Regions from separate parts of the Flavimobilis sp. BM9 genome, predicted to be linked through region 2. Evidence: riboswitches for the same ligand, from Rfam matches in the RefSeq annotation. Region 2 holds a riboswitch; the other holds the start of a gene.
What was found. A riboswitch is a leader RNA that binds a small molecule or an ion and turns the genes downstream of it on or off. The one in region 2 is predicted to bind thiamine pyrophosphate.
Positions count from the first base shown of each region.

Region 1: another riboswitch for thiamine pyrophosphate. It lies ahead of AC4F3Q_RS03965 (thiamine-binding protein); the one in region 2 lies ahead of AC4F3Q_RS04520 (thiamine ABC transporter substrate-binding protein).

Region 1 covers NZ_JBZEMO010000001.1:875,612-890,021, forward strand. The annotation lists gene AC4F3Q_RS03945 (LiaF transmembrane domain-containing protein) at 1-409, shown strand, start outside; gene AC4F3Q_RS03950 (VOC family protein) at 413-1,303, opposite strand; gene AC4F3Q_RS03955 (nucleotide pyrophosphohydrolase) at 1,380-1,739, opposite strand; gene AC4F3Q_RS03960 (quinone oxidoreductase family protein) at 1,736-2,743, opposite strand; TPP riboswitch at 2,842-2,959, shown strand; gene AC4F3Q_RS03965 (thiamine-binding protein) at 3,092-3,385, shown strand; gene AC4F3Q_RS03970 (ABC transporter permease) at 3,382-4,194, shown strand; gene AC4F3Q_RS03975 (ABC transporter substrate-binding protein) at 4,191-5,189, shown strand; gene AC4F3Q_RS03980 (ABC transporter ATP-binding protein) at 5,173-5,955, shown strand; gene argC (N-acetyl-gamma-glutamyl-phosphate reductase) at 6,031-7,086, shown strand; gene argJ (bifunctional glutamate N-acetyltransferase/amino-acid acetyltransferase ArgJ) at 7,083-8,246, shown strand; gene argB (acetylglutamate kinase) at 8,283-9,203, shown strand; gene AC4F3Q_RS04000 (acetylornithine transaminase) at 9,200-10,471, shown strand; gene argF (ornithine carbamoyltransferase) at 10,473-11,405, shown strand; gene AC4F3Q_RS04010 (arginine repressor) at 11,402-11,917, shown strand; gene AC4F3Q_RS04015 (argininosuccinate synthase) at 11,996-13,225, shown strand; gene argH (argininosuccinate lyase) at 13,228-14,410, shown strand, end outside.
Region 2 covers NZ_JBZEMO010000002.1:92,331-106,740, forward strand. The annotation lists gene AC4F3Q_RS04500 (alpha/beta fold hydrolase) at 1-129, opposite strand, end outside; gene AC4F3Q_RS04505 (HtaA domain-containing protein) at 222-1,163, opposite strand; gene AC4F3Q_RS04510 (ABC transporter ATP-binding protein) at 1,712-2,824, opposite strand; gene AC4F3Q_RS04515 (ABC transporter permease) at 2,824-4,599, opposite strand; gene AC4F3Q_RS04520 (thiamine ABC transporter substrate-binding protein) at 4,613-5,698, opposite strand; TPP riboswitch at 5,767-5,885, opposite strand; gene AC4F3Q_RS04525 (VOC family protein) at 5,978-6,907, shown strand; gene AC4F3Q_RS04530 (DUF4235 domain-containing protein) at 6,982-7,269, opposite strand; gene AC4F3Q_RS04535 (hypothetical protein) at 7,485-8,426, shown strand; gene AC4F3Q_RS04540 (ATP-binding cassette domain-containing protein) at 8,554-9,321, shown strand; gene AC4F3Q_RS04545 (YhgE/Pip family protein) at 9,346-11,877, shown strand; gene AC4F3Q_RS04550 (TetR/AcrR family transcriptional regulator) at 11,930-12,523, shown strand; gene AC4F3Q_RS04555 (nuclease-related domain-containing protein) at 12,543-13,340, opposite strand; gene AC4F3Q_RS04560 (thioredoxin domain-containing protein) at 13,372-14,410, shown strand, end outside.

The DNA of each region.
Region 1 (14,410 bases), on a different contig from region 2:
GGAGCTCGTCGTCCCGCTGATCCTGCTGGTCGCTGGCCTGGCACTCATCACGCGCGGGGTGCGTGGGCCCCAGGGTGACCCGGACGTGCTGTCCTCCCTGGTCATCATGGGTGCCTCGAACCCGCGTACCGCCTCGCCCGCGTTCCGCTCCGGCGTGTTCACCGCCGTCATGGGCGGGATCGAGGTCGACCTGCGCGGCGCGGGCGTCGTCGAGCCTGCCGAGGTCTCCGTGTTCACCCTCTGGGGCGGGGTCGAGATCAAGGTCCCGCCGACGTGGAGCGTCACCGTGCGCGGCCTGCCTCTCCTCGGCGGCTGGGAGGACAAGACGGTCCGCCCGGTCGCACCGGACGCGCCCCGGCTCGTCGTGAACGTCATCGCGATCATGGGCGGGCTCGAGGTCCGGAACTGATCCTCACAGGTCGGCGATGACGATCTTCCCCATCGCCATGAGCCGCTCGTACGCGCCCGGGTGGGACATGAGCTCTCCCATGTTCTCGGGGACGACCTGCCACGAGACTCCGAACTTGTCCTTGCACCATCCGCACTGCTCGGCCGCGGGGTCGCTCGACAGGGCCGCCCAGAGCCGGTCGATCTCGTCCTGGTCGGCAGCGGTCACCGCGAGCGAGACGCCCTCGCTGAACGTGTGGTCCTGCGTCGCGGCGGCGTCCATCATGACGACCCACGTCCCTGCCAGCACGAGGTCGCTGAACATGACGGAGCCCGCCGCGGCGGGGCCGTGGGGTTGGGGGTATGTCACCGTCGTCCCTGGGCGCGAGCCAGGCAGGACGTCCCGGTAGTACGCGCTCGCCTCGGCGGCGCGGTTCTGAGCGGCGCCGCCGAACAGGAACGACGGGAGGACGAACGGACGTGGCTCGCCCTCGGGGTTCGTGAGGATGAGCTGCCAGGACACGCCGAACCGGTCCTCGACCCAGCCGTAGCGGGCGCTGTGCGGGTACTCGCCGAGCTCCATCAGGACACGACCTCCGTCAGCGAGCCGGTCCCAGAGCGCGTCGAGGTGATCGCGCGCGTCCGGGTCGCGGGAGGGGTCGTGGTTGACCATGAACGAGATCGACGGGTTGGGACGGAAGGACGCGTCGGCGTTGACGAGGGTCAGCGGGAGGCCACCGACGACGACGTCGATCGTGAGGACCTTGCCGGCCATGCCTGCCTGGAAGTCGGGGAGCCCGGTGGTGGGGTACCGGGTGGTCGCCACGACGTGGCTGTCGGGGAAGGACGCGGTGTAGGCGGCGGCTGCCTCCTCGGCATCGCCCGCGTACCAGATGTTCGGGGTGATCGTGGTCATGCCTCGAGCATGCGCACCTCGTCGCCTGCTGCCCACGGTGAGAGCGCCCAGGCGCGGCGAGGGTGGCGCCCAGGCCTTACCCACGGTGCGTGCGCGACGGAGGTGAGCCGACGGGGAACCGGCCGTGGTTGACGGCGAGCTTGCGTCGGGCGGCGTCGAGCACGTCGATGCCGGTGACGTCGGCGAGGCGCGCGAGGTAGATCGTCACGTCGGCCATCTCCATCGCGAGACGTTCGCGCAGCTCCGGGTCCGTCCGCACGGCGTCGAGGCTCTCGTCGGACCCGAGCCACTGCAGCTCGGCTGCGAGCTCGCCCGCCTCGCCGGTGAGTGCCATCGCGAGGTTCTTCGGTGTCTGCACGGGTGTCCAGCCGCGCTCCTCGGAGAACGTGCGGACGGCGGTGACAAGCTCGGCGAACCCGTCAGACCGTTCGGTCACAGCGTCCCCCCGGTGTGCTCGCCCGCGACCTCGAGGATCACCTTGCCGGTCGTCTCGCGCGCCTCGAGCGCCCGGTGCGCCTCGCCCGCGTCGGCGAGCGCGTACGTCCCACCGACACGGACCTTGAGGGCCCCGAGCCGGACGGCGTGGAACAGCTCGTCGGCGCGACGCAGCAGCTCGGGTCGTGTCGCAACGTGGTCGCCGAGCGTGGGCCTGGTGACGAACAGCGAGCCGCCCGAGTTGAGCCGCTGCAGGTCGAACGGGGGTACCTGGCCGGAGGCGCCACCGAACAGCACGAGGATGCCGCGAGGGCGCAGGGAAGCGAGCGAGGCGTCGAACGTCGTGCGTCCCACGCCGTCGTAGACGGCGTGCACGCCGTCCGGTGCGACGGCGCGGACGGCGGCCGGGAGCTGTGTCGTGAGGTCGTCGAGCTGGTCGTAGCGCACGACCGCGGTCGCCCCTGCCTCGCGCGAGAGCTCGGCCTTCAGGTCCGTCGACACGGTCGTGACGACGCGGGCGCCACGCGCGACCGCGAGCTGCGTCAGGAGGAGGCCGACGCCGCCTGCGCCCGCGTGCACGAGCACGTCCTCGCCCGGCCCGACGGGGTGGCTCGAGTCGGCGAGGTAGTGCGCGGTGAGCCCTTGCAGCATGAGCGCTGCCGCGGTCGCGAGGTCGACGCCGTCGGGCACGGGGACCGTGCGGTCCGCCGCGACGACGACCTGTTCCGCGTACGAGCCGGGCCCGTCGACCCAGGCGACGCGGTCGCCTGGCGCGACGTCCGTGACGTCGGGCCCGACGGCGCTGACGACGCCCGCACCCTCGCTCCCCGGGACGTGCGGGAACGGGACGGGGTAGACGCCCGAGCGGCGGTACGTGTCGATGAAGTTCACGCCCGCGTAGGCGACATCGACGACGACCTGGTCACGACCTGCGGTCGGGGCGGGGCGGCCGACGAGCGTGAGGACCTCGGGACCACCTGCGTGCACGGCTTCGATCGCTCTCATCACCCCAGCCAACCACCCGTCGGCCGCTCGGGTCGACGCGACGGTCCCGGATCGCGAGACGACGCGTGCAGCGCGCGGGCACGGCCGATACGTTGACCGGGAAACGCCGGGGAGCTTGGTGCACCAAGCTGAGAGGGCGGATGGGAAACCACCGAGTCGCCGACCCGCGAACCTGAACTGGGTAATGCCAGCGGAGGGAAGCGTCGGTGCCGTCGGCACCCTCATTGCTCGAACCGTCCCGCTGCGCGCGTCACGATCGACGTGCGCAGCGGCGCGCCCTGTCGGCGCGCGGCGGTCGTGCCGTGCGCGCCCGCCGTGGCGGCGCCCTCGAGCTCGAGGAGCGAAGAAGTGCTCGCACACATCCAGGTCTCGCCGCGTCCCGCCGGGACGGCCGACCAGCCCTACGCCCACATCGACCCTGCCATCGCGGTCATCCAGCAGTCCGGTCTCGTCCACGAGGTCGGTGCGATGGGCACGACCGTGCAGGGGAGCCCGGACGACGTCTGGGCGCTCTTGCGCCGCGTCCACGAGGCGACGCTCGCGGCCGGCGCTCGCGGGGTGACGAGCCACATCAAGGTCGGGCAGGGCGCGGACGACGCAGGCCCGACGATCGAGGACCTCGTCGCGAAGTTCCGGGCGTGAGCATCGCATCCCGTCCGGCGGGCGCGGACGTCGTGTCGCGCGTCTGGCCGCCCGCGGTGCTCGCGGTCGGGCTCGTCGTCGTGTGGGAGCTGGCGGTCTACGTCGCGAACGTCCCCGCGTTCGTCCTGCCTGCCCCGAGCCAGGTCGTCACGGCCGGGGCAGAGCTCGCGCCGGTGCTCGGCGCGCACGTCGCGACGACGATGACGGAGGCGCTCCTGGGGCTCGTGCTCGGGGTGCTCGCGGGAGGGACGCTCGCGCTCGCGACGGCCGCGTCGCCATGGCTGGATCGTGCGCTCCTGCCGCTGCTGACACTCACGCAGACCGTGCCGACGGTCGTCCTCGCGCCGCTCATGGTGCTGTGGGGCGGCGTGGGGCTCGCACCCAAGGTCGTGCTCGTCGCGCTCACCGTGTTCTTCCCGGTGCTCGTGGCCGCTGCGGGGGCGATGCGCGACGCCGAAGGGGAGCTCGGTGACGTCCTGCGCGGCCTCGGTGGGACGCGCCGCCAGGTGCTGCTCCTCGTCCGCGCGCCCGCCGCTCTTCCTGGCGCGCTCTCGGGGCTGCGCCTCGCGGCCACGTATGCGGTCGGCGCTGCCGTCGTCTCCGAGTACCTCGCGGGGACGAGCGGTCTCGGCGTGCTCATCCAGCGGGCACGCAAGGGCTACGACGTCGATCGCATCTTCGTGGCCGTCGCCCTCGTGGCGCTGCTCACTGCGCTGCTGTTCGTGATCGTCGACGTGGCGTCGCGCGCCGCGCTGCCGTGGCAGCGGCGCGAGTCCGGAAACCACCTGCTCCTGAGGAGACCAGCATGAGAGCTCGTACCACCGCCGCGATCGCTGCGGCACTGATGATCCTGTCCGCAGGCTGCACGACGACGCCCGAGAGCGGTGCCGCCGATGCTGACCTGACGCCCGTGACCGTCGTCCTCGACTGGACGCCCAACACGAACCACCTCGGCCTGTACGTCGCGCAGGAGCGCGGCTACTTCACGCAGGCGGGTCTTGACGTGACGATCGTCGAGCCGGGGGAGGCGTCGGGGTTGAGCCTGGTCGCGGCGGGGAAGGCCGACGTGGCGTACTCGGTCGCCGAGTCGCTCGTCCCGGCGCGGGCCAAGGGGGCTGACGTCGTCTCGGTCGCCGCGGTGCTGCGCCGCAACACCTCGAGCCTCATCTCCTTGCGGAGCGCGGGGATCGAGCGTCCCCGTGACCTGGCGGGGCGGACGTACGGCAGCTACGGGAGCGCGCTCGAGGAGGCGCTCGTGCGCCGGCTCGTCGCGTGCGACGGCGGCGACCCGGACGCGGTCGAGCTGGCCCCGCTCGTGAGCGACGACTTCCGCGTCGGGCTGACGCAGGAGCAGTTCGACACCGCGTGGGTGTTCGAGGGCTGGGACACGATCCGGCTGCGTGACGTCGACGGTCTCGACGTCACGTCGATCCCGTTCGCCGAGCACACGGACTGCATCCCGGACTGGTACACGCCGTTGCTCGCGACGTCCGAGAAGGTGCTGGCCGAGCGGCCGGGAGTCGTCGACCGGCTCGTCGCGGCGATCGGGCGGGGTTACGACGACGCGGTCGCCGACCCGCAGGCGGCCGCTGACGCGCTGCTGGAGGCCGTGCCGGAGCTCGACCGCGAGCTGGTGTCCCGCAGCGCGGACTACCTGGCGGGGGAGATCGCGGCGCCGGGGAAGCCGTGGGGCTGGCAGGACCCGGAGGTGTGGCGGGAGTTCCTGGCGTTCCTCGAGGAGGAGGGGCTCGTCGAGCGGGGGCTGACGGCGGAGGAGCTGTGGACCGATGACCTCGTCGGCTGACGTCCGGCCGGACGTGGAGGCCGTCGCTCTGCCGGGTGCGCTGGGGAGCGGCGTCGTGGTCGCGGGGCTGACGGTGTCGATCGGCGGCCGGACGGTCCTCGACGCTGTGTCGCTCCGCGTCGTGCCGGGCGGGCTCACGGCGGTCGTGGGCCCGTCCGGGTGCGGCAAGTCGACCCTGCTGCGCGTGCTGGGCGGTCTACCGGTCGCGGGGACCGTGGTGGTGGGCGGCGAGGTCGAGGTTCCGCTGGCGGAGGACGGGCGGCCCGACGTCGCATGGATGCCGCAGGGGGACTCGTTGCTCCCGTGGCGGCGCACCCTCGGGAACGTCGCGCTCGGGGCGCAGGTCGGTGGGGCGTCGCGCCGGGACGCGGCTGCGGCGGCTCGGGGCCTTCTCGACCGCTTCGGCCTCGCGGGGTTCGAGCAGTCGTGGCCGCACGAGCTGTCGGGCGGGATGCGCCAGCGTGCGGCGCTGGCGCGCACGGTGCTCGCCGGCCGTCGTGTGCTGCTCCTGGACGAGCCGTTCGGGGCGCTCGACCCGTTGACCCGGCGCGACATGAACGGGTGGCTCGCGGCGCACCGGGCGCAGGGTGTGCTGGGTGACGGTGCGGCGGTCGTGCTCGTGACGCACGACGTCGACGAGGCGGTCGCGCTCGCGGACCACGTGGTGGTGCTGTCGTCGCGGCCGGGCCGGGTCGTCGCCCGTGTGGAGGTCGGGGCGCTCGGCCGTGATGCGGCTCGGCGCGTCGTGCTCGCGTCCCTGGGGTGAGGGGGCGCGCTGGGGCAGGATGGTGGGACACGCTCCGCGAGGGGAGTGGAGAGTTATGCAATACGGTGTATGTTTATGCGCATGACCTTCTCAGCAGCGGTCGCCGGAGCCAGCGGGTACGCCGGCGGCGAGATCCTCAGGCTCCTCGCCGCGCACCCGGACGTCGAGATCGGAGCGGTGACCGCGCACTCCAACGCGGGCCAGACGCTCGGCCAGCACCAGCCGCACCTCCGCTCCCTCGCCGCCCGCGTGCTCGAGCCCACGATGCCCGCGACGCTCGCCGGGCACGACGTGGTCGTCCTCGCCCTGCCGCACGGCGCCTCCGGCGAGATCGCCGCACAGCTCCCCGACGACGTCCTCGTCCTCGACCTCGGCGCTGACCACCGGCTCGCGAGCGGCACGGACTGGGAGGCGTACTACGGCTCCGCGCACGCCGGCACGTGGCCGTACGGCATGCCCGAGCTCATCACCGGCCCCGGCACCCGGCAGCGCGACAACCTTGCCGGTGCGCGCCGCATCGCCGTCCCCGGCTGCAACGTCACCGCGGTGACCCTCGGTCTCCAGCCCGGCGTCGCGGCAGGGCTCGTCTCGCCGACCGACATCGTCGCCGTCCTCGCGAACGGCTACTCCGGCGCGGGCAAGAGCCTCAAGAGCCACCTGCTCGCGTCCGAGGCGCTCGGCTCCGCCCAGGCGTACGCCGTCGGAGGGACGCACCGCCACATCCCCGAGATCGCGCAGAACCTGCGCGCGGCCGGCGCGCCGGACGTCACCCTCTCCTTCACGCCCACGCTCGTGCCGATGTCCCGCGGCATCCTCGCGACCGCGACTGCACGACTCGTCGACCCGTCGACGTCGGACGCCGCGATCCGCGCCGCGTGGCACGACGCGTACGCGGACGAGCCCTTCGTCCACCTGCTCCCCGAGGGCGTCTGGCCGACGACCGCGATGACGCTCGGAGCCAACACCGCCCTCGTCCAGGTCGCGGTCGACCGCCGTGCCGGTCGCGTCGTCACCGTCACCGCGATCGACAACCTCGTCAAGGGCACGGCGGGTGCCGCCGTGCAGTCCATGAACATCGCCCTCGGCCTCCCCGAGACCACGGGCCTGACCGTCGAAGGGGTTGCGCCGTGAGCGTCACCGCAGCACAGGGGTTCCGGGCGGCAGGCGTCGCGGCGGGGCTGAAGTCCACCGGCAAGCCTGACGTCGCTCTCGTCGTCAACGACGGGCCCGAGCACGTCGCGGCCGGCGTCTTCACGTCGAACCGTGTCGTCGCGGCTCCCGTCGTCTGGTCGCGTCAGGCCCTGGCCGACGGCGTCGCGCACGCCGTCGTCCTCAACTCGGGCGGCGCCAACGCGTGCACCGGGCCCGAGGGCTTCCTCGACACGCACGTCACCGCCGAGCGCACAGGTGACGCCCTCGGCGTCTCGGCGGGCGACGTCGTCGTGTGCTCGACCGGGCTCATCGGCGTGCGCCTGCCGATGGACAAGCTGCTGCCGGGCGTCGAGTCGGCCGTGGCCGCGCTCGACGCGGCAGGCGGCGAGTCCGCAGCGACCGCGATCATGACGACCGACACCGTGCCGAAGACCGCCGTCGTGGAGGGCGAGGGCTGGGTGGTCGGCGGCATGGCGAAGGGCGCGGGCATGCTCGCTCCCGGCCTCGCGACGATGCTGTGCGTCCTGACGACCGACGCGGTCGTGACCGCCGAGGACGCCGACGCGGCGCTGCGTGCCGCGACCGGCCGCACGTTCGACCGCGTGGACTCGGACGGCTGCATGTCGACGAACGACTCGGTCGTGCTGCTCTCCTCGGGCGCCTCGGGCGTGCGCGCGGACAAGGACGCGCTCGCCGCAGTCCTCACCGAGGTGTGCGCGTCGCTCGCTCGGCAGCTCGTCGCGGACGCCGAGGGCGCGAGCCACGACATCGCGGTGCGCGTCGTCGGCGCCTCCGACGAGACGGCCGCGGTCGCGGTCGCCCGCGCCGTCACGCGCTCCAACCTCTTCAAGGCCGCGGTCTTCGGCAACGATCCCAACTGGGGCCGGGTCCTGTCGGCGGTCGGCACCGTCCCGCCCGAGGTCGCTCCGTACGACGCGCTCGCGCTCGACGTGAGCATCAATGGCGTCCAGGTCTGCCGTGCCGGCGGTGTGGGGGAGGGCCGCGAGCTCGTCGACCTCGCGTCGCAGCGCGAGGTGCACGTCGAGATCGACCTCCACGCGGGCGACGCCGAGGCGACGGTCTGGACGAACGACCTCACGCACGACTACGTCCACGAGAACAGCGCCTACTCCTCCTGAGGAGCCGGCCCGGACACGACACGAGAGACGGAAGACATGACCACCGCACCGATCGACCTCACGCCGCACCAGCGCGCCGAGGTGCTCGTCGAGGCGCTCCCGTGGCTGCGCGACCTCGAGGGCGCGCTCGTCGTCGTCAAGTACGGCGGCAACGCCATGGTCGACGACGAGCTCAAGGCGGCCTTCGCCCAGGACATGGTCTTCCTGCGGCAGGTCGGGCTGCGTCCCGTGGTCGTGCACGGCGGCGGTCCGCAGATCTCCTCGATGCTCGAGCGTCTCGGCATCGAGTCGGAGTTCCGCGGTGGGCTGCGCGTGACGACGCCCGAGGCGATGGACGTCGTGCGGATGGTGCTCACCGGCCAGGTCTCGAGGGAGCTCGTGGGCCTCATCAACGCGCACGGCCCGGTCGCGGTCGGTCTCTCGGGCGAGGACGGCGGCCTCTTCCAGGCACGTCGCCGGACGGCGACGGTCGACGGCGAGCCTGTCGACGTCGGGATGGTCGGCGACGTCGTCTCGGTGGACCCGTCTGCCGTCCAGGACCTCCTCGACGCGGGGAGGATCCCGGTCGTGTCGACCGTCGCGCCAGACCTCGACGACGCGACGCAGGTCCTCAACGTCAACGCCGACACGGCGGCGGCGGCGCTCGCGATCGCGCTCGGCGCGCGCAAGCTCATCGTGCTCACGGACGTCGAGGGGCTCTACACGTCGTGGCCGGACCGGTCCTCGCTCGTGTCGACCATCTCGGAGTCCGAGCTCGAGGCGCTCCTGCCGTCGCTCGAGTCGGGGATGGTCCCCAAGATGGAGGCCTGCCTGCGCGCGGTGCGCGGCGGCGTCTCGCGCGCGACGGTGATCGACGGCCGGGTCGCGCACTCGGTGCTGCTCGAGGTGTTCACGGACCAGGGCAACGGCACGCTCGTCCACCCGGGCGGTCCGCGCGACGAGGAGGTGGCACGGTGAGCGGCCTCCAGCCCACGGGCGACGCGACGCTCGCCCCGAACAGCTCGGCGGCGTGGACCGAGCGCTACCGCGGCGCCGTCATGGACACGTTCGGCCCTCCGCAGCGTGTGCTCGTGCGCGGCGAGGGTGCGTATGTGTGGGACGCCGACGGCAAGCGGTACCTCGACCTGCTCGCCGGGATCGCGGTCAACGCGCTCGGCCACGCGCACCCGACGCTCACCGCCGCGATCAGCGCGCAGCTCGGCACCCTCGGGCACGTCTCGAACTTCTTCGGCACCCCGACGCAGATCGCGCTCGCGGAGCGCCTGCTCGAGCTCGCGGGCGCGCCCGAGGGCTCGCGCGTGTTCTTCTCGAACTCGGGTGCTGAGGCGAACGAGGGCGCGCTCAAGATGACGCGCCGCAACCTGCGTGCGGACGGCTCGCCGCGCCGTCGCGTGCTCGCGCTCGAGGGCGCGTTCCACGGTCGGACCATGGGCGCGTTGTCGATCACGTCGAAGGCGCAGTACCGCGAGCCGTTCGAGCCGCTCCCGGGCGGCGTCGAGTTCCTCCCGTTCGGCGACCTCGCCGCGCTCGAGGCCGCGTTCGCGACGGACGGAGACGACGTCGCAGCGCTCGTCGTCGAGCCGTTGCAGGGGGAGGCGGGCGTCAGGTCGCACCCGGTGGGGTACCTCGCTCGTGCTCGCGAGCTCACGGCCGCGCACGGCGCGCTCCTCGTGCTCGACGAGGTGCAGACCGGCATGGGCCGTACCGGCAGCTGGTTCGCGTTCCAGGACCCGACGATCGGCGACGGCGTCGTGCCGGACATCGTGACGCTCGCGAAGGGTCTCGGGGGAGGTTTCCCGGTCGGCGCGATCGTCGCCTTCGACGACCGGGCTGCGACCCTCGTCGGTCGTGGTCAGCACGGCACGACGTTCGGCGGGAACCCGGTCGCCGCCGCGGCGGCGCTCGCGACGATCGGTGTCATCGAGCGAGACGACGTGCTCGAGCACGTCCGCGCGGTGGGGGCCTTCTTGCGCGACGAGATCGAGGCGTGCGGGAACCCGCTCGTCGTGTCCGTCCGCGGGGCGGGCCTCCTGCTCGCCGTCCAGCTGGCCGAGCCGGTCGCCGCGCAGGTCGCTGCGGCCGCGCTCGAGGCGGGCTTCATCGTCAACCCTGTCGCGCCGGACGCGCTCCGGCTCGCTCCGCCGCTGATCCTCACCGTGGACCAGGCTCGTGACTTCGTCGCGTTCCTCGCCGCGCTCCCCTTCCCGACGACCGAGAAGAGCTGACATGCCCCGCCACTTCCTGCGAGACGACGACCTCAGCCCTGCCGAGCAGTGCGAGGTCCTCGAGCTGGCGCTCGAGTTCCATGCCGACCGGTTCCTGCGGACCCCGCTCAAGGGTCCGAAGGCGGTCGCGGTCATGTTCGACAAGCCGTCGACCCGCACCCGCGTGTCGTTCTCGGTGGGGGTCGCCGAGCTCGGCGGCTACCCGCTGGTCATCGACGCGGCGGGCTCGCAGCTCGGTCGCGGCGAGCCAATCTCGGACACCGCGCGCGTCCTGGACCGTCAGGTCTCGGCGATCGTGTGGCGCACGTTCGGACAGGAGCGCGTCGAGGAGATGGCGGCGAGCTCGTCGGTGCCGGTCGTCAACGCGCTGACGGACGAGTTCCACCCGTGCCAGATCCTCGCGGACCTCGCGACGGTCGCCCAGCACCGGGGCGGCGTCGACGCCCTCGCCGGGCAGGTCCTCGCGTATGTCGGTGACGGTGCGAACAACATGGCGCACTCGTACCTGCTCGGTGGTGCTGTCGCGGGCATGCATGTGCGCGTCGGCACGCCGGAGGGCTACCTGCCGGCTCCGGCGATCGTCGCTGACGCGCAGGCGGTGGCCGCGCGGACGGGCGGCTCGGTGACGGTCACGTCGGACCCGGTCGCTGCTGTGGCGGGGGCCGACGTCGTCGCGACCGACACGTGGGTCTCGATGGGCCAGGAGGGCGAGAGCAGCGCTCGGGAGCTGCCGTTCTTGCCGTTCGCGGTCGACGCGGCGCTCCTGGCGCACGCGAAGCCTGACGCGATCGTCCTGCACTGCCTTCCTGCCTACCGTGGCAAGGAGATCTCCGCCGAGGTGCTCGACGGCCCGCAGTCGGTCGTGTTCGACGAGGCCGAGAACCGGCTGCACGCGCAGAAGGCGCTCCTCACGTGGCTCCTGGAGCAGGCGTGAGCGCTCCGACCGGGACGCCGTCGACGAAGGCTGCGCGCCACGCGCGGATCCGGGCCATCCTCACGTCCCACGAGATCCACTCGCAGACGGAGCTCGCGTCGGCGCTCGCGGACGACGGCGTGCAGGTCACCCAGGCGACGCTGTCACGCGACCTGATCGAGCTGCGTGCGCAGAAGGTCCGCACGTCGCGCGGGGTGTCGGTGTACGCGGTCCCGGGCGAGGGCGGGGACCGGAGCCTGCAGACGACGTCGGACACCGAGTCTCTCGCGGCGCGCCTCGCGCGCCTGTGCGAGGAGCTGCTCGTCTCCGCCGAGGCGTCGGGCAACCTCGTCGTGCTGCGCACCCCGCCAGGTGCGGCGCACTACCTCGCCTCGGCGCTCGACCACTCGGTCCTGCCCGACGTGATCGGCACGATCGCGGGGGACGACACGGTCCTCGTCATCGCACGGGACGGCGACGAGGGCGGCGCCGCCGTCGCCGCGCGGCTGCTGCGCCTCGCCGAGGGTGACTGACGCACGACCGCACGTGACCGCGACCGCGCGGCCCTGAAAGACTATGAACAACCCAACTGTGTGAGAGAGAGAAACGTCATGACTGATCGCGTCGTGCTTGCCTACTCGGGCGGCCTGGACACCTCTGTGGCCATCGGCTGGATCGCGGAGGCGACCGGCTCCGAGGTCGTCGCTGTCGCCGTCGACCTGGGGCAGGGCGGTGAGGACCTCGAGGTCATCCGCCAGCGTGCGCTCGACTGCGGTGCCGTCGAGGCCTACGTGGCCGACGCCCGCGACGAGTTCGCAGCCGAGTACTGCATGCCCGCCCTGCGGGCGAACGCGCTGTACCTCGACCGCTACCCGCTCGTCTCGGCGCTGTCGCGCCCGACGATCGTCAAGCACCTCGTGCGCGCTGCCCGCCAGTTCGGTGCGACGACCGTCGCGCACGGCTGCACCGGCAAGGGCAACGACCAGGTCCGTTTCGAGGTCGCCACGACGTCGCTCGCGCCTGACCTCAAGACGATCGCGCCCGTGCGCGACCTCGCGCTGACCCGTGAGAAGGCGATCGCGTACGCAGAGGCGAACGACCTGCCGATCGCGACGACGAAGCACAACCCGTTCTCGATCGATCAGAACGTGTGGGGCCGCGCCGTCGAGACGGGCTTCCTCGAGGACATCTGGAACGGCCCGACGAAGGACGTCTACAGCTACACGGACGACCCGACGTTCCCGCCTGTCGCTGACGAGGTCGTCATCACGTTCGAGCAGGGCGTGCCGGTCGCGCTCGACGGCGTCGCGGTGACGCCGCTCCAGGCGATCCAGGAGATGAACCGCCGTGCGGGCGCCCAGGGCGTCGGCCGGATCGACATCGTCGAGGACCGTCTCGTCGGCATCAAGTCGCGCGAGATCTACGAGGCTCCGGGAGCGATGGCCCTCATCGCCGCGCACCAGGAGCTCGAGAACGTCACGCTCGAGCGCGAGCAGGCCCGCTTCAAGCGTGGCGTCGAGCAGCGCTGGACGGAGCTCGTCTACGACGGCATGTGGTTCAGCCCGCTCAAGCGGTCGCTCGACACGTTCATCGACGACACGCAGCGCTACGTCTCGGGCGAGATCCGCATGACGCTGCACGGCGGCCGCGCGACGGTCACGGGCCGCCGCTCGGAGGCGAGCCTGTACGACTTCAACCTCGCGACGTACGACGAGGGGGACTCGTTCGACCAGTCGCAGGCGAAGGGCTTCATCGAGATCTACGGCCTCACCGCCAAGCTTGCCGCCGCGCGCGACGTCAAGTTCGGCAACGGCGTCGACCTCGGGTCCGGGAAGCTCTGACGATGACGGCGGACGGGCACGAGGAGGGCACGCAGCGCGTGAGCCTGTGGGGCGGTCGCTTCGCGGGCGGGCCGAGCGACGCGCTCGCGGCGCTGAGCAAGTCGACGCACTTCGACTGGCGGCTCGCGGGCCAGGACATCGCTGGTTCGAAGGCGCACGCGCGCGTGCTGCACGCCGCCGGGCTGCTGACGGATGCTGAGCTCGCGGGCATGCTCGACGCGCTCGAGCGGCTGCGTCTGGACGTCGCGTCCGGGGCGTTCGTCGCCGGCGACGACGACGAGGACGTGCACACGGCGCTCGAGCGCGGGCTCATCGAGCGCGCGGGTGCCGAGCTGGGCGGCAAGCTGCGGGCGGGTCGTTCGCGCAATGACCAGATCGCCACGCTGACGCGGATGTACCTGCGTGACGAGGCGCGTGTGATCGCCGGTCTCGTGCTCGACGTCGTCGATGCGCTCGTCGCGCAGGCTGCCGCCCACCCGGGCGCGGCGATGCCGGGGCGCACGCACCTGCAGCACGCGCAGCCGGTGCTGCTCGCGCACCACCTGCTGGCCCACGCGTGGCCGCTCATGCGTGACGTCGAGCGGTTCGTCGACTGGGACGCGCGTGCGGCCCGGTCGCCGTACGGCTCGGGAGCGCTCGCTGGCTCCTCGCTCGGGCTCGACCCGGCTGCGGTCGCGGCAGACCTGGGTTTCGACGGTCCTGTCGAGAACTCGATCGACGGGACGGCGTCGCGCGACGTCATGGCGGAGTTCGCGTTCGTCTCGGCGATGCTGGGCGTCGACCTCTCCCGCATCGCGGAGGAGGTGATCCTGTGGAACACGAAGGAGTTCGGTTTCGTCCGGCTCGACGACGCGTTCTCGACGGGGTCGAGCATCATGCCGCAGAAGAAGAACCCGGACGTCGCCGAGCTGGCGCGCGGGAAGGCGGGTCGGCTGATCGGTGACCTGACCGGGCTGCTGACGACGCTCAAGGGCCTGCCGCTCGCGTACAACCGCGACCTGCAGGAGGACAAGGAGCCGGTGTTCGACCAGGTCGACACGCTCGAGGTGCTCCTGCCGGCGTTCTCGGGGATGGTCGCCACGATGACCTTCGACACTGAGCGGATGGCGTCGCTCGCTCCGCAGGGCTTCTCGCTCGCGACGGACATCGCCGAGTGGCTGGTGCGGGAGGGCGTGCCGTTCCGTG
Region 2 (14,410 bases):
GACCGTCGCGGCGTAGTAGGGCGCGGACGCCGCCCCGAGACCGTGCAGGAGCACGAGCGGGGCCCCGTCACCGGGGATCTCGACGTAGCCCGTGCGGGCGCCGTCCGGGCCGACCTCGACGTGCTGCATGCTCGCTCCTCCTCGTGGGGCCACCGTGGCGCTCGCAGGCTAGCGGGGGCCCCTGACACGCCAGGCCTGCCTGCTACGCGGGCTGGACCATGTCAGCGGACGACGAGCTTCGTCCTGCCGGACGTCGCGGACTTCACCGTCGAGGACCCGGCGTACTTCGCCTTGACGATCCACGTGCCCTTCGCCAGGCGGGGCAGGGAGACGGTCGCCTTGCCCTTCGAGAGCCTGGCGGTGCGCACGACCTTCTTCTTGCCCTTGGTCGCGGTCACGGTGACCTTGCCGCTCGGCGTCGTGCGGGAGGCGGTGACCTTGACGGTCACCTTCGCCTTGGTCCGCGTCGAGATCTTCTTCTTCTTGATCGTGGTCTTGACCTTGGCGGGCGCCTTCGTGACCGTCCGCGACACGGTGAGGTTGTCGAGGCTCGAGCCCGCGGGCAGGAAGCCCCGCAGGGCGTCCGCGCCCTTCGGGGTGAGCGTCAGCCCGGTCGCAGCGACGGTGACCTTCTCCCCCGACCTCGTGACCTTCGTGCCGGATGCCGGTGCGGTGCCGATCGTGACGTCGTTCGACACGAAGGTGCCCGGGGTGAAGTGCGTCGCGCCCTGCGGCACGACGACGGTGAGGTCGGCGACGACCGACGTCGCCTTCGACGTCGTGACGACCTTGATGTCGCCGAGCGTGATGACGAAGTCGTGCGCGGGGAAGCTGTAGGTGACGGACCCGCTCGTGCGGATCGTCGTCGTCGCGCCCTCCGTCGCCGACGCGACGGGGAACGCGTACGGGCGGCGCTCGTCCGTGCCGGCCGCGGCCGGGTCGAACGTCGCGGGCTTGTTCGGGACGATCCGCGTGCCTGCGGTCAGCGGGTTCGCGGGGCTACCGACGTAGCTGCGGAAGCTCTCGCGGAAGCCCCAGCGCAGCACGGCGTCCGACGAGCTCGACGCTGCGACGGCGGTCGGCGCGGCGACGGCCGCCCCGACAAGGGTGAGGGCGGCGGTCACGAGGGCGCCCACGGCGCGGCGGGCTCGGGTCGTGGTCATGGCGTGCTCCAGGTTCAGCAGGACGTACGAGCCGAGGGCCGTGGCGCTGGCTGCGCACGGTGACGAGGCAACCCGGTGAGGATAGCCCGCAGGGACGAGAAAGCGCCGGGTCCGATCCCCCGATCCAGGACCCGGCGCACCACACCCACGCCACCGTTTCCCCCGAACCGGCGGCACCAGGGCGCCACGAAGATCTCACGGCGACCGTGACGGACCTGCGCGGACCAGCGTCTGGGACGTGGTGCCCCCGCACCTCACCCCGACGCCTGGCGGCATCTCTGGCTAGTCGCGCCATGGCCGGTGACACAGGGCCCAGGCGAGCGACGTCGCTGCACGCTTGGCGTGCACACCGAAGCGTGCCAACGACCCAGGGGTCCCGCAACCGGAAGAGCGGTCGTGTGGATCACCCGGCGCGTCACCCCTGACCAGCGGCGATGCGCCCTCAGCCGGGTTTGCGCGAGATTCCGCGCCTCCCAGCCCGTTCGCTGCCTCCCGCAGGGGTGCGAGCATTCACCCGCTCGTCTCGGCCAGCGAGACCCACGCGTGTCTCACGCGCAGGGCGCGCAACTGCCCAGGGTGAGGCGTAGCTGCACGACATCACCCACGTCGAGCGACTCGAGCGCCCGGGCCCCCGTCGCCGCCTCGTGGACCGTGACCGTGCCGAGCCCGTCGATCTCGACGAGCGCCGACGCCGCACCGCGACGGAACGGGACGCCCGTCACGACCCCGCGGCGCAGGAGCGCCACGTCGCGCTCCGCGCCGTCGGGCCCGTCCAGGCCGTCGGAGCCCAGGCCCAGCAGGCGGAAGCCCCCCGGCGGTACCGCGAGCGACGCCCCGTCCACCGTGACGAACACCTCGTAGCCGAGGAACGACGCGACCGTCCGGTCGGCAGGCGCCGCCCACAGGTGGGCGGGCGTCCCCTCCTGCAGGACTGCGCCGCGCGACATGACGGCGACCCGGTCCGCGACCGTGAACGCCTCGTCCTGGTCGTGCGTGACGAACACAGCCGTCGTGCCGGTCGCGAGGAGCGCGACGCGCAGGTCGACCGCGAGCCGCTCGCGCAGCTCACGGTCGAGCGCGGACAGCGGCTCGTCGAGGAGCAGCAGCCCGGGCGCGGGCGCGAGCGAGCGGGCGAGCGCGACACGCTGCCGCTCCCCTCCCGACAGAGTCGAGACCTGCCGGGTCTCGTAGCCTGCGAGCCCGACGGCGTCGAGCAGCTCCGCGACGCGCGCCCGCCGCCGCGGCGCCGGGACGCGCTCCCGGCGCCCGCCGCGCAGCGCGCGCCCCTCGAGCCCGTACGCCACGTTGCCCGCGACGTCGCGGTGCGGGAAGAGCTGGCCGTCCTGGAACATGAGCCCGATGCCGCGCTCGTGCACGGGCAGGCCCGCGAGCGACCGGCCACCCCACGAGATCTCACCCGTGCTGCGCTCGAGCCCGGCGATCGCGCGCAGCAGGCTGGACTTGCCGCAGCCCGACGGTCCGAGCAGGGCGAGCACCTGCCCGCGAGGCAGGTCGAGCGACACCTCGTCGACCGCGCGCACCGGGGTGTCGCGGCGCGAGGCGGCCTCGTACTCGACGACGACGTCGCGCAGCCGCAGGCCGGGCGTACCCTCCGCCCGCGCGTCCGCCACGGCGCTGCGTGCCGCCACCACATCGACCATCAGAGCTCTCCTGCCTTGTCGCCGCGCATCTGCTCGGCCACCACCATGACCGTCGCCGTCACGACGGCCAGCACGACCGCCGCGGCGAGCGCCGTCCCGAAGTTCTCCGCGCCCGGCCGCCCGATCAGGCGGAAGATCACGACCGGGAGCGTCGCCGAGTCGGGCCGCGCGAGGAACGCCGTCGCGCCGAACTCCCCGAGGGACACCGCGAACGCGAAGCCGACGGCGAGGCCGAGCGGACGCGTGACGAGCGGCAGGTCGACCGTCGCGAGGACGCGGCCCGGGCGTGCGCCGAGCGTGGCTGCCGCCTCGCGCAGGCGCGGGTCGAGCGCGCGCAGCACGGGCAGCACGGTCCGCACCACGATCGGGATCGCGACGACGGCCTGCGCGACGGGCACGAGCAGTCCCGACGCCCGCAGGTCGACGCCGAGGCCGAGCGGCCGGTCGAGCGTCACGAGGAACCCGAAGCCGACCGTCACGGCGGAGACCCCGAGCGGGAGCATGAACACGCCGTCGAGCAGGGCGAGGCCGCGGCGCCCGGCCCGCGAGCGCGCGCGTCGCGACACGACGAGCGCGACGAGCCCGCCCACGACCACGGCGATCACGGCGGCGACCGCAGCCGTGCGCAGGGACGTGCCCGCAGCCTGCCACGCGGTCACGGACGAGCCCGCGACAGGCTGGGCGAGGTTGCGGTAGTTCTGCAGGGTCCACGCGCCGTCCGCGGTGCGCAAGGAGCGGACGAGCAGGTTGGCCATGGGCCACACGAGCAGCCCGAGCACGACGACGGCGGTCACGGCGAGGCTCGTGGCCCCGCCCGCGCCGAGGCCGCGCAGGCGCAGCCGGCGCTCGCCGGGCGCCGCGCCGAGGAGCGCGAGCGCGCGCACGCGCCTCGCCGACGCCCGGCCCGACACCCACAGGACTGCCGCGACGACGACGAGCTGCAGGACCGACAGGACCGCGGCGGCGCGCAGGTCGAGGAACTGCGTCGTGCGGACGTAGATCTCCGTCTCGATCGTGCCGAAGCGGCTGCCGCCGAGGATGAGGACGGTGCCGAACGCCGTCGCGCAGAAGAAGAAGACGAGGGCGGCCGCCGACGCGATCGCGGGGGCGATCGCGGGGAGCGTGACCGTCCGCAGGACGCGCAGCGGGCTCGCGCCGAGGGCGCGCGCGGCCTGCTCGGGACGGGCGTCGAGCTGCGCCCAGAACCCGCCGACCGTCCGGACCACGACGGAGTAGTTGAAGAAGACGAGCGCGACGACGATCGCGGTGAGGCTCTGGTCGAGGCCGAGCGCGCCGAGCGGGCCCGCGTCCATGAACAGGCTGCGGAACGCGACACCGACGACGACGGTCGGCAGGACGAACGGCACCGTGACGACCGCACGCACGAACGCACGGCCGGGGAACGTCCGCCGGTACAGCACGTACGCGCCGGGGAGGCCGAGCAGGACGGAGAGCACGGTCCCGAGGCCGGCCTGCAGGAAGGTCAGGCCGACGACGCGCCACGTGCGCGGGCGGCCGAGCACCTCGCCGAACCCGCCGAGGTCCCACGCGGCGGGTGACCACGCGGGGTGGGCAGCGGCGTCGGGCGCGGCGAAGCCCTTGAGGATCATCGTCGCGACGGGCCACAGGAAGAAGACCGCGAGGAACAGTCCCGGGACCGCGACGGCGGCGAACCAGAGCGCACGCCCGGTCGCCCTGCGCCGGGCACCGCCGGGCGCCGCGTCCCCGTGAGGGGCGCGGGTCCCGGTCGGTGCCGGCGCGAGGGTCGTCGTCACGGTCGTGGTCGTCTCAGCCGAGCATCGTGTCGGTCCACGACTCGATCCAGGCGTCGCGGTTCGTGGCGAGCGTCGCAGGGTCGACCGTGATCGTCTTCTCGGCGAGCGGCCCGAACTTCTCGAAGGCGTCGGGTAGGGCGACGGCCGGGTCGACCGGGTACATGTACACGGTGTCGGGGAGGGCGGCCTGGAAGTCGGCGGAGAGCATGTAGTCGACGAGCGCACCCGCCGCTGCGGGGTTGTCGGAGCCGGCGATCACGCCCGCGTACTCGACCTGGCGGAAGCACGTCGCGGGGAGGGACGACGTCGTGGACTCGTCGCCGTCGAGCGTGTAGGCGGGCGAGGACCCGTACGAGAGGACGACGGGACGGGGACCGTCCTCGCCGCCGCCGGAGAACTCGACGTAGTAGGCGTCGGACCACGAGTCGGAGATCTTGACGCCGTTGTCCTTGAGGCTCTTCCAGTAGTCGAGGTAGCCGTCCTCGCCGTAGGCGCCGACGGTCGCGGCGAGGAAAGCGAGGCCGGGTGTCGACGTCGCGGGGTTGGTGAGGACGACGAGGTCCTTGAGCGCGGGGTCGGCGAGGTCGTCGAGGGTCGCGGGGACGGGCACGTCGGGGTGGGCCTCGAACCAGCGGTCGTCGACGTTGAGGCACACGTCGCCCTGGTCGACGGGGGTGAGCGCTTCCGAGCCGTCGAGCCGGAGCGCCTTCGCGGCGTCGGGCAGGGCGGGGGATGCGTGCTCGGCGAAGACGCCGGCGTCGAGGGCTCGTGCGCCGAAGATGTTGTCGATCCCGTAGGCGACGTCCCCGAGGGGGGCGTCCTTGGTGAGGATGAGCTGGTTGACGAGGGTGCCGCCGTCGCCGAGCTGGGTGACCTCGACATCGAGGCCGAGCCCCTCGAGGTCGGCCTTCTGCTCGTCGGTGAGCTCGAACGAGTCGTGCGTGACGAGGGTGACCTTGCCGGTGGGCGGGCCGGCGGGCGTCGTCGTGGTGGTGGCGGCTGGGATCTGCTCGGCCGAGCAGGCGACGAGCAGGCTCGTGGCTGCGATCGCGGCGAGCGCCCCTGCGGCGGCCTTGCTGCGGCGGGTCGTGGTGGTCATGTGCTGCGTGTCCTCCTAGGTCAAGGAGGGGTGCCGCGCCGTGCCCCGCGTGTGCTGCGGCGCACGACGTGGAGAGAATCCCGACTCCCTACACCGGTGCTAGCCGGATCAGGTTCGAGGGTCTGCGGTGTCCGCACTCTCAGCGCTCGCCGTCCCTTCGGGCGGCAGCGCTCCCCTGTCGTTCGCGACCAGCCTACCGCTCGGCAGGGTGAGGATGGCGTGCGCCCTCTCACACCGAGATTAGTTGACGCTTCAACTTATCCGAGGGAGACTCGACTCATGAGCCGAGACATGATCGACGCCGCGAGCGCCCACGCCGCCGCCCCCTCCGCCCTCCTGCCCGGCGACCGCCTCGCAGCCGAGACGCACATGGACGCGGTCACGCTGTACGTCCGCGACATCGACGCCATGGTCGCGTTCTACACGAACGTCATCGCCCTCGAGGTCCTGGCGAACGACGCCGCCGACGCGCGCGCCGCCGTCGTCACCCTCGGCCGCGGCACGACGCCGCTCGTCGTCCTGCGCGAGGCGCGCGACCTGCCCCCGCGCCGCCCCGGCGAGGCCGGCCTCTTCCACACCGCGATCCTGTTCGCCGACGCCGCAGGCCTCGCCGCGACCCTCGCCCGCGTCGCCCAGCTCGCCCCGCAGCTCTACACGGGCGCGGGCGACCACCTCGTCTCCGAGGCGTTCTACCTCGACGACCCCGAGGGCAACGGCATCGAGCTCTACGTCGACCGCCCGCGCGACCAGTGGCGCTGGCGCGACGGCCACGTCGAGATGGCGACCCTGCACCTCGACCCGAACGCGTTCATGGAGCAGCACCTCGACGAGGCCGTCCTCGCCGCACCCCACGGCGCCGCCGCGACGCTCGGCCACGTCCACCTGCAGGTCGGCGACATCCCGACGGCCCGCCGCTTCTACGTCGACACCCTCGGCTTCGAGGCGACGACCGAGATGGGCTCCGCGCTCTTCGTGTCCGCGGGCGGCTACCACCACCACATGGCGATGAACACGTGGGCGTCGATGGGCGCAGGCCCGCGCCCCGTGAACCTCGGCCTGGGCGAGGTGTCGATCGTCGTCCCGACGCGCGACGAGATCGGCGCACTGACCGACCGCCTCGCACACGCGGGCATCGCCGCAGCGGACGACGGGGCGGTGCTCACGTTCGCCGACCCGTGGCGCAACGAGATCCGCGTCGCGGTCGCCTGACGCGACCTCAGACACGCCCCGGCCCCCTCGTCGCAGCAGCGACGAGGGGGCCGGGCGTTCTCAGGCATGGGCTGTCAGCGGGACGCCTTGAACGCGCGCCCCGCAGCGATCCTCGACGTCACCTTGCGGGCACCCTTGTTCGCCGCGATGCGACTGAGGGCTGCGACCGCGCCGGTGACAGCGGCGAACGTGACGATCCCCGCGATCGTCGAGTCGTTCTCGAGAGGGTCCTTGGGTGCGTCGTGGCCCGTGGTCTTCTTCCACACGGCGCCGAGGACCTTCTGCGCCAGCCATGCCGCCAGCGCGGACGTGCCGATCAGGATCAGCTTGTCGACCATGCCGTCGTCGTTGTCGTCAGCCACGTCGGTGCTCCTCGTCGCTCGTCGGTGCGGCAGCCCGGGGCAGGCGGCCACCGTCACCACGCTACCGGGACTGCACGACGACGCACATCGGTCACGCCGCACCCGCACGCCATGAGGCCCCTGCCAGGACCGCCAGTCCTGGTCTCAGGGATGGCGACGGTGCACGATGGAGAGGGCTGCCGCACGGCGGCTCCCGGGACCGAGGAGGACGACCCGTGCGACGAGGCACCCGTCGCGCCGTGACGGCGCTCGCCAGCGCGCTCGCGCTGTCCTGGGTGCTCACGTCGGCGGCACCCCGCCAGTCGCTCCCGGCCATGACGGGTGACGGCCTCGTGCGCGCCGTCGCCGCAGGCGCTGACGAGGCGGCGGGCGCGACGGGCGCCCACGCGACGATCACGGACGTCGACCATCCCGACGTCGCGGCGACGGACGAGGACGTCGTCGTGACGGTCGAGGTGAGCGAGGCAGGCCCCACGGTGCGGCTCGACCGCCGCGGCGGCGCCGGTTGGGTGACCGTCGCGGAGGCGACGGCCGAGACGACGACGGTGGCGCTGCCGGTGCCGAGCAGGGCGGGCAACGCGACCTACCGCGTCGTGCTCGCGCCCGCGGGCGCCGGGACGGTGCGGACGAGCCCTGACCTGACGATCTTCCAGTCCGACGCGGTGGCGCACGCCGCGTACGTCGCCCGCGCGCGGGACGCGGTCCAGGCGCACTGCCCGCTCACGCCGATCTACGTGGACTCGCCCGACGTGCGGTCGGGCTCGACCGTCGGCAAGGCTCGCTCCTCGTGGTCGTGGGTGGACGGGCAGGCGAGCTGGACGCAGTCGATCCGGCTGCGCTCCGGGCTCGCGGACGACATCCTCGAGCACACGGCGCTGCACGAGTGCGCGCACGTCGTCCAGGTGCGCCCGCTCGTGGACGGAGAGCGTGCGTACGAGGCCTCGACGGCGCGCACGGAGCGTCGCTACGCGCGCGGCCCTGCGGAGCCGGGCGAGCTGCAGGCGGACTGCATGGCGTCGGTCGTCACGGGCCGCCCGTCCGTCATGTACTACGCGCGGACCTGCTCAGCGCGGCAGCGCGCGGACGCGCGGGACATGTGGCACGAGCACGGGTCCCACCGCCAGTCGCCCGCGCTGTCGTGGGCCTGGAAGGACTGATCGGGGCCGCCGGCCCGCTGTGATCCTGACCGCACCGGTCGCTCCGTGTTGACCTCGTCGTCGCGCAGGCATAATTTTGTACTGACCAGTCAGACCAAAAGGCTGCCGCAACGCCAGGAACAGGACCATGAACCCCACCTCTCCCGCGAGCCGCACCGAGGCCGAGGACCTCCCTGCCCCGCTCACGCAGCCCGCCCCACGACGCGCCGTCGTGCAGGCCAAGGACCTCACGCTCACGTCCGCCCGCGGAACCGTCTACGGCCCCGTCTCCCTCCACGTCCGCGAAGGCGACCTCGTCGTCCTCCAGGGCCCCCAGGGGTCCGGCCGTTCGAGCCTCCTGCTCACCCTCGCCGGCCGCATGAACCCCGACCGCGACACCCGCCAGCTCACCGTCCTCGGGCACGAGCTCCCCCGCGGCCGCCGCGCCGTCCAGCAGCTCAGCGCCGTCGCCGGCTTCGACGCGATCGACCGGCTCGACGAGTCCGTCACCGTCGCCGACACCCTCCGCGAGCGCCTCACCTGGCTGACCCCCTGGTACCGCCGCGCCCCCCGCATCACCGCGCAGACCTACCGCGACGCCGCGACCGGCGTCTTCGGCGAACGCCCCCTGCCCGCCCTCGGCACCGTCGTCTGGGACCTCGACGAGGTCGACGCGATGCTCCTGCGCATCACCGTCGCCATGCTCGCGAAGCCCCGCCTCCTCGTCGTCGACGACCTCGACCAGGTGCACGACGCCGCCCGCCGCCAGCTCGTCTGGGACAGCCTCACCGGCCTCGCCGCCACGGGCGTCACCGTCATCGCCTCCGTCGCGTCCGCAGGGGAGGTGCAGGCCATGACCTGGCAGAAGTCACCCCACGTCGTGCGCCTGACCACCGGCCCGCAGCTCGACGCCTGAACCTCGCCCCAGGAAGAACCCCCCATGATCTCTGCAGCAACGACAGGGAGCGAGCTCCGCCGGTTCCGCCGCGGCACGCTCCCCAAGGTCGCCGTCGGCGCCCTCATCCTCATCCCCCTGCTCTACGGCGCCCTGTACCTCTGGGCGTTCTGGGACCCGACCGGCAACATGGACCACCTGCCCGTCGCCCTCGTCAACGAGGACGTCGCCGCTCAGCGCGACGGCGAGGCGGTCGACGCCGGCACCCAGGTCGCCGACAAGCTCGTCGAGTCGGGCGACCTCGACTGGCGCCGGACGTCACGCGCCGACGCCCTCGCGGGCGTCGCCGACGGCGACTACTACTTCGCCGTGACGATCCCCGCCGACTTCTCCGAGACGATCGTCAGCGCCGGTGGGGACGCCCCCGCCCAGGCGCGCATCGACGTCACCTACAACGACGCCAACTCGTTCCTCGCGACGACCCTCGGCCGCTCGGCGATGGTCCAGGTCGAGTCCGCCGTCCGCGAAGAGATCGGCGCGCAGGCCGTCGACAAGGTCCTCGTCGGCCTCGGGTCCGCCCGCGACGGGTTCGCGACCGCGGCCGACGGCGCGATGACGCTCACCGAGGCGTCCGGCAAGCTCGCGGACGGCGCGTCGACCCTCGCCGCCGGAGCCGGGTCCGCGGCTGACGGCTCCGCCTCGCTCGCCAACGGTCTGCGCACGCTCGCGACCGGCGTCGGCTCCGCGCACCAGGGCGCGACCCGGCTCGACGCGGGCGCCCAGAAGGTCGACGCGGGCGCAGCCACCCTCGCGAGCGGTGCCACCGACCTCGCGGCCGGGACCACCACCCTCGCCCAGGGCGGCACCACGCTCGCCGACGGCGCAGGGAAGCTCTCCGCAGGTGCCGGCAAGCTCGCCGACGGGACGGGTGCGCTCGCGACCGGCGCGAGCACCCTCGCCACCGGGCTCGGCAGCGCTCACAGCGGCGCCCAGGATCTCGCGACGGGCGCCGCGTCCGCCGCCGACGGCGCCGACGCGCTCGCCACGGGCACCAAGGACCTCCAGGCGGGCACCGCTCGCCTGGCCGACGGCGCACACACCCTCGCGAGCGGCCTCGCCGCGTCCGCCGGCACGGTCGGCAGCCTCCCCCAGCAGCTCACCGACGTCGCGACCCTCCTGACGAAGAACACCGCGGTCCTCGAGGCGAGCGACCCGGGTGCGACCGACCCGCAGGTCCAGGGCCTCGTCGCCGCGAACAAGGCGGCTCTCACGAAGCTCTCCGCGATCGACGGCACAGCCCTCGTCGGGCGTCTCGAGGCAGCCGCCGAGGGGGCCGCCGCGATCGACGCGCAGCTCCACCCCGGCTCCGGCACCCCGACCCTGCGCGACGGCGTCGACCGCATCGCCGCGGGCGCCACGTCGCTCAGCACAGGGCTCGGCACCCTCGAGAAGGGTGCTGGCGCGCTCGCCGACGGCACCACGAAGCTGTCCGCGGGAGCGACCACGCTCGCGACGGGCGCGGCCACCGTCGACAAGGGCGCGACGCAGCTCGCGACGTCCTCGACGACGCTCAGCAAGGGCTCGGGCACCCTCTCGAAGGGCCTCCAGAGCGCCGCAGACGGCGCCGGGACGCTCTCCCAGGGCGCTGCGACGCTGAGCGGCGGCACGCACACGCTCGCGAACGGCACAGCCGACCTCGCCTCGGGCGCGGGCAAGCTCCTCGACGGCGCACGCACGGCCGCGACCGGCGCCGGCACGCTCGCGAACGGCACAGCACGACTGGCCGACGGCGCGGACCAGCTCGCCGACGGCACCACCCAGCTGCACGACGGCTCGGGTCAGCTCGCCGACGGCCTCGCCGGTGGCGCCGAGAAGATCCCCGACGACGACGCGACCCTGCGCGCCGAGCGCGCGGCCGTCGTCGCCGCGCCCGTCACGGTCGCCGACACCGACCTCGCGCAGGCCGAGGGCTTCGGGGAGGGCTTCGCGCCCTTCTTCCTGTCGCTCGCCCTGTTCGTCGGCGCGCTCATCACCTGGCTCGTGCTGCGCCCGGTGCCCCCGCGGGCGCTCGCAGCGCCCGTCTCCGGGTGGCGCATCGCGATCGCGGGCTACCTGCCCGGCCTGCTCATCGGTGCCGCCCAGGCAGGAGTGATGCTCTCCGTCGTCGCGCTGGGCCTCGGCATGGACCTCGCGAACGTCCCCGGGACGATCGCGTTCACCGTGCTCGTCGCCGCGACGTTCTTCGCGCTGCAGCAGGCGCTCCTCGCCCTCGCAGGGCCGGCGGCGGGCAAGGTGCTCATCCTCGCGCTGCTCATGCTGCAGCTCGCCGGCTCGGGCGGGACGTACCCCGTGCAGACGACCGCGTCGTTCTTCCAGGCGATCCACCCGTGGCTGCCCATGTCCTACGCGGTCCAGGGCCTGCGCCAGGTCATCACGGGCGGGGCCGACGGCCGCCTCGTGGCGAGCACGCTCGTGCTCGGCGGCGTGCTGCTCGGGTCGCTCGCGGTCACCGCGTGGCGTGCGGGCCGGATGCGCACGTGGACGCTCGACCGGCTGCACCCTGCGATCGCGCTGTGACACTCGCATGACCGGCTCGGCACGCCGTCGGCTCTCTGGGAGGATCGGACGCATGAACGACGCAGCGCCCCCCGCCCCGAGGGCCGACGGCCACGCCGCCCGACGCCGCGGGACCCGCGCTCAGGTGATCGAGGCCGCCGTGCGGCTCGTCGCCGAGCGCGGGTTCTCCGCGACCTCGGTCGACGACATCGCGCTCGCCGCGGGCGTCGCCAAGGGCAGCGTCTACTACAACTTCGGCTCCAAGTCGGACATCCTCGAGGCTGCGCTCACCGAGGGCGGCGAGCGCCTCCAGGCGACCATCAGCGCGGCGCGCGGCGACCTGCGCGGGCGGGAGGCTCTCGCTGCGGTGGTGGGGGCGCTGCTCACGGCCATGCAGGCCAACCCGGACTTCGCGAAGCTCATGGCCGCCGAGGTGTTCCGCGTCGAACGCGTGTGGCAGGAGACCATCGGCGCGCTGCGCTCGGTGACGATCGCGACGTTCGCCGAGGTGATCAGCGAGATCTCGCCCGACGAAGACACGTCCCTCGTCGGGGCGGCGACGTTCGGTGCGGTGCTCGTCGCAGGCCTGGAGTGGTTGCTGTTCCAGCCGGGACGTCCCGTCGAGGATGTGCGCGCGAGCGTGCTGCGCCTCACCGCGGGGCTCTAGGCCTCCCGCGCGGGGCGCGTCAGCCGAACAGGCGGCCGAGGGTGTCGATGTGGAGGAACGCGACGAGCGCGGCCCCGAACCAGACCGCGGGCCACACGCCCGAGCCGCGGCGGGCACGCGACGGTGCGGCCCGCTCGACGACCGGCGCGGGAGCGCCGAGGTCGCTGCGCGGTGAGGCGGGCGTGACGAACGTCGGGACGATGGGGACCTGACCCGTCGACGGCGGGGTGATCGTCGTCATCTGCAGGTGCAGCTCGGTCGGCTCCTTGAGGGAGCGGGTGCGGCGCGGCGCCTCCAGCGCGGAGGACGTCGACACGTCCGGGGTGCGCGCGACGAGCAGCTCGAGCAGGAGGCACGCGGCCTCGTCCGCGCGCTGCGCGTCGAGCCGTGCGGGCAGGCCCAGCACCCACTTCTCGAGACCGACCTCACCGATGACGTCGGCGGGGCCGACAGCGGTCGGAGCGAGGCCCTGGTAGGCGAGCGAGACGACGGCGCGCACCGACGTGCGCAGGTCCGCCGGGAGGAGCGCGGAGATGTGGGCGGCGGTCATGCCAACGTGCTCGACCGCCTCGTCCTTGACCGCTCCGTCGAGGCGGAGCGCGCCACGCTCGACAGCGACCTCGCCCAGCCAGCGGGCGCTCTCGACGACGACGATGCCGCCCGGGCCCACGAAGATCCGGTCGATACGACCGCCGAGGTCGTCGGGACGGCGCAGGTCACGCAGCACGGTCCAGCTGTGACGGCCCAGCACGCGGTTGCGGTGGGCCGCAGGCGTGTGCGTCCCCACCAGACCGGACGCGCTGTTGATATCCGTCATGCCCTCTAGATCGGCCGGTCACCGTCGGAAGATGAGCCGTTACGGCGACGACTTCCGCGAGGTCACGCCCGACGTCGACGTGCACGCCGTGGCGCGAGCGTTCGGGACGCCCGCCCGCTCCCGCGCCGGCGGACTCCCTCGGCACGAGCGCACGTCCCGGGCAAGAATGGGAGGACGACCAGCAAGGGAGGCTGCAGTGCCCAACCGTCTCGTGTCCGCGCTCTCCCCCTACCTGCGCCAGCACGCGGACAACCCGGTGGACTGGTGGGAGTGGTCCGACGAGGCGTTCGCCGAGGCACGTCGCCGCGACGTCCCCGTGCTGCTGTCGGTCGGCTACGCGGCGTGCCACTGGTGCCACGTCATGGCGCACGAGTCGTTCGAGGACGACGCGACCGCCGCGCAGATGAACGACGGCTTCGTCTGCATCAAGGTCGACCGCGAGGAACGGCCTGACGTCGACGCGGTGCACATGGCTGCGCTCGTCGCGATCACCCGCCAGGGCGGCTGGCCCATGACCGTGTTCCTCACCCCCGATGGCGCGCCCTTCCACGCGGGGACGTACTTCCCGCCCGTCCCGGTACGGGGTGTCCCCTCGTTCCGGCAGGTGCTCGCCGCGGTCATGGAGTCGTGGCAGGAACGCCGGGACGACGTCGCGCGGCAGGCGGCCTCGCTCGTCGCGTACCTGCGGGCCGGGGCCGAGCAGGAGGGGGGCGCGTACGCGACGCCGGTCGGGTTCGACGGCGGGTCGGTCGCGCCGTCGGCCCAGGAGCTCGCCGGGGCCGTGGCCGTGCTTCTCGCGGACCGCGACGAGCAGAACGGCGGATTCGGGGACGCACCGAAGTTCCCGCCGTCGATGACGCTCGAGCACCTTCTCCGCCACCACGCGCGCACGGGCGACACGTTGGCGCTCGCCACGGCCCGCGCGACCGCGGCAGCCATGGCGTCGGGCGGGCTCTACGACCAGCTCGGCGGGGGCTTCGCCCGGTACTCCGTCGACGCGACGTGGACCGTGCCGCACTTCGAGAAGATGCTCTACGACAACGCCCAGCTCGTCGGGGTGTACGCGCGGC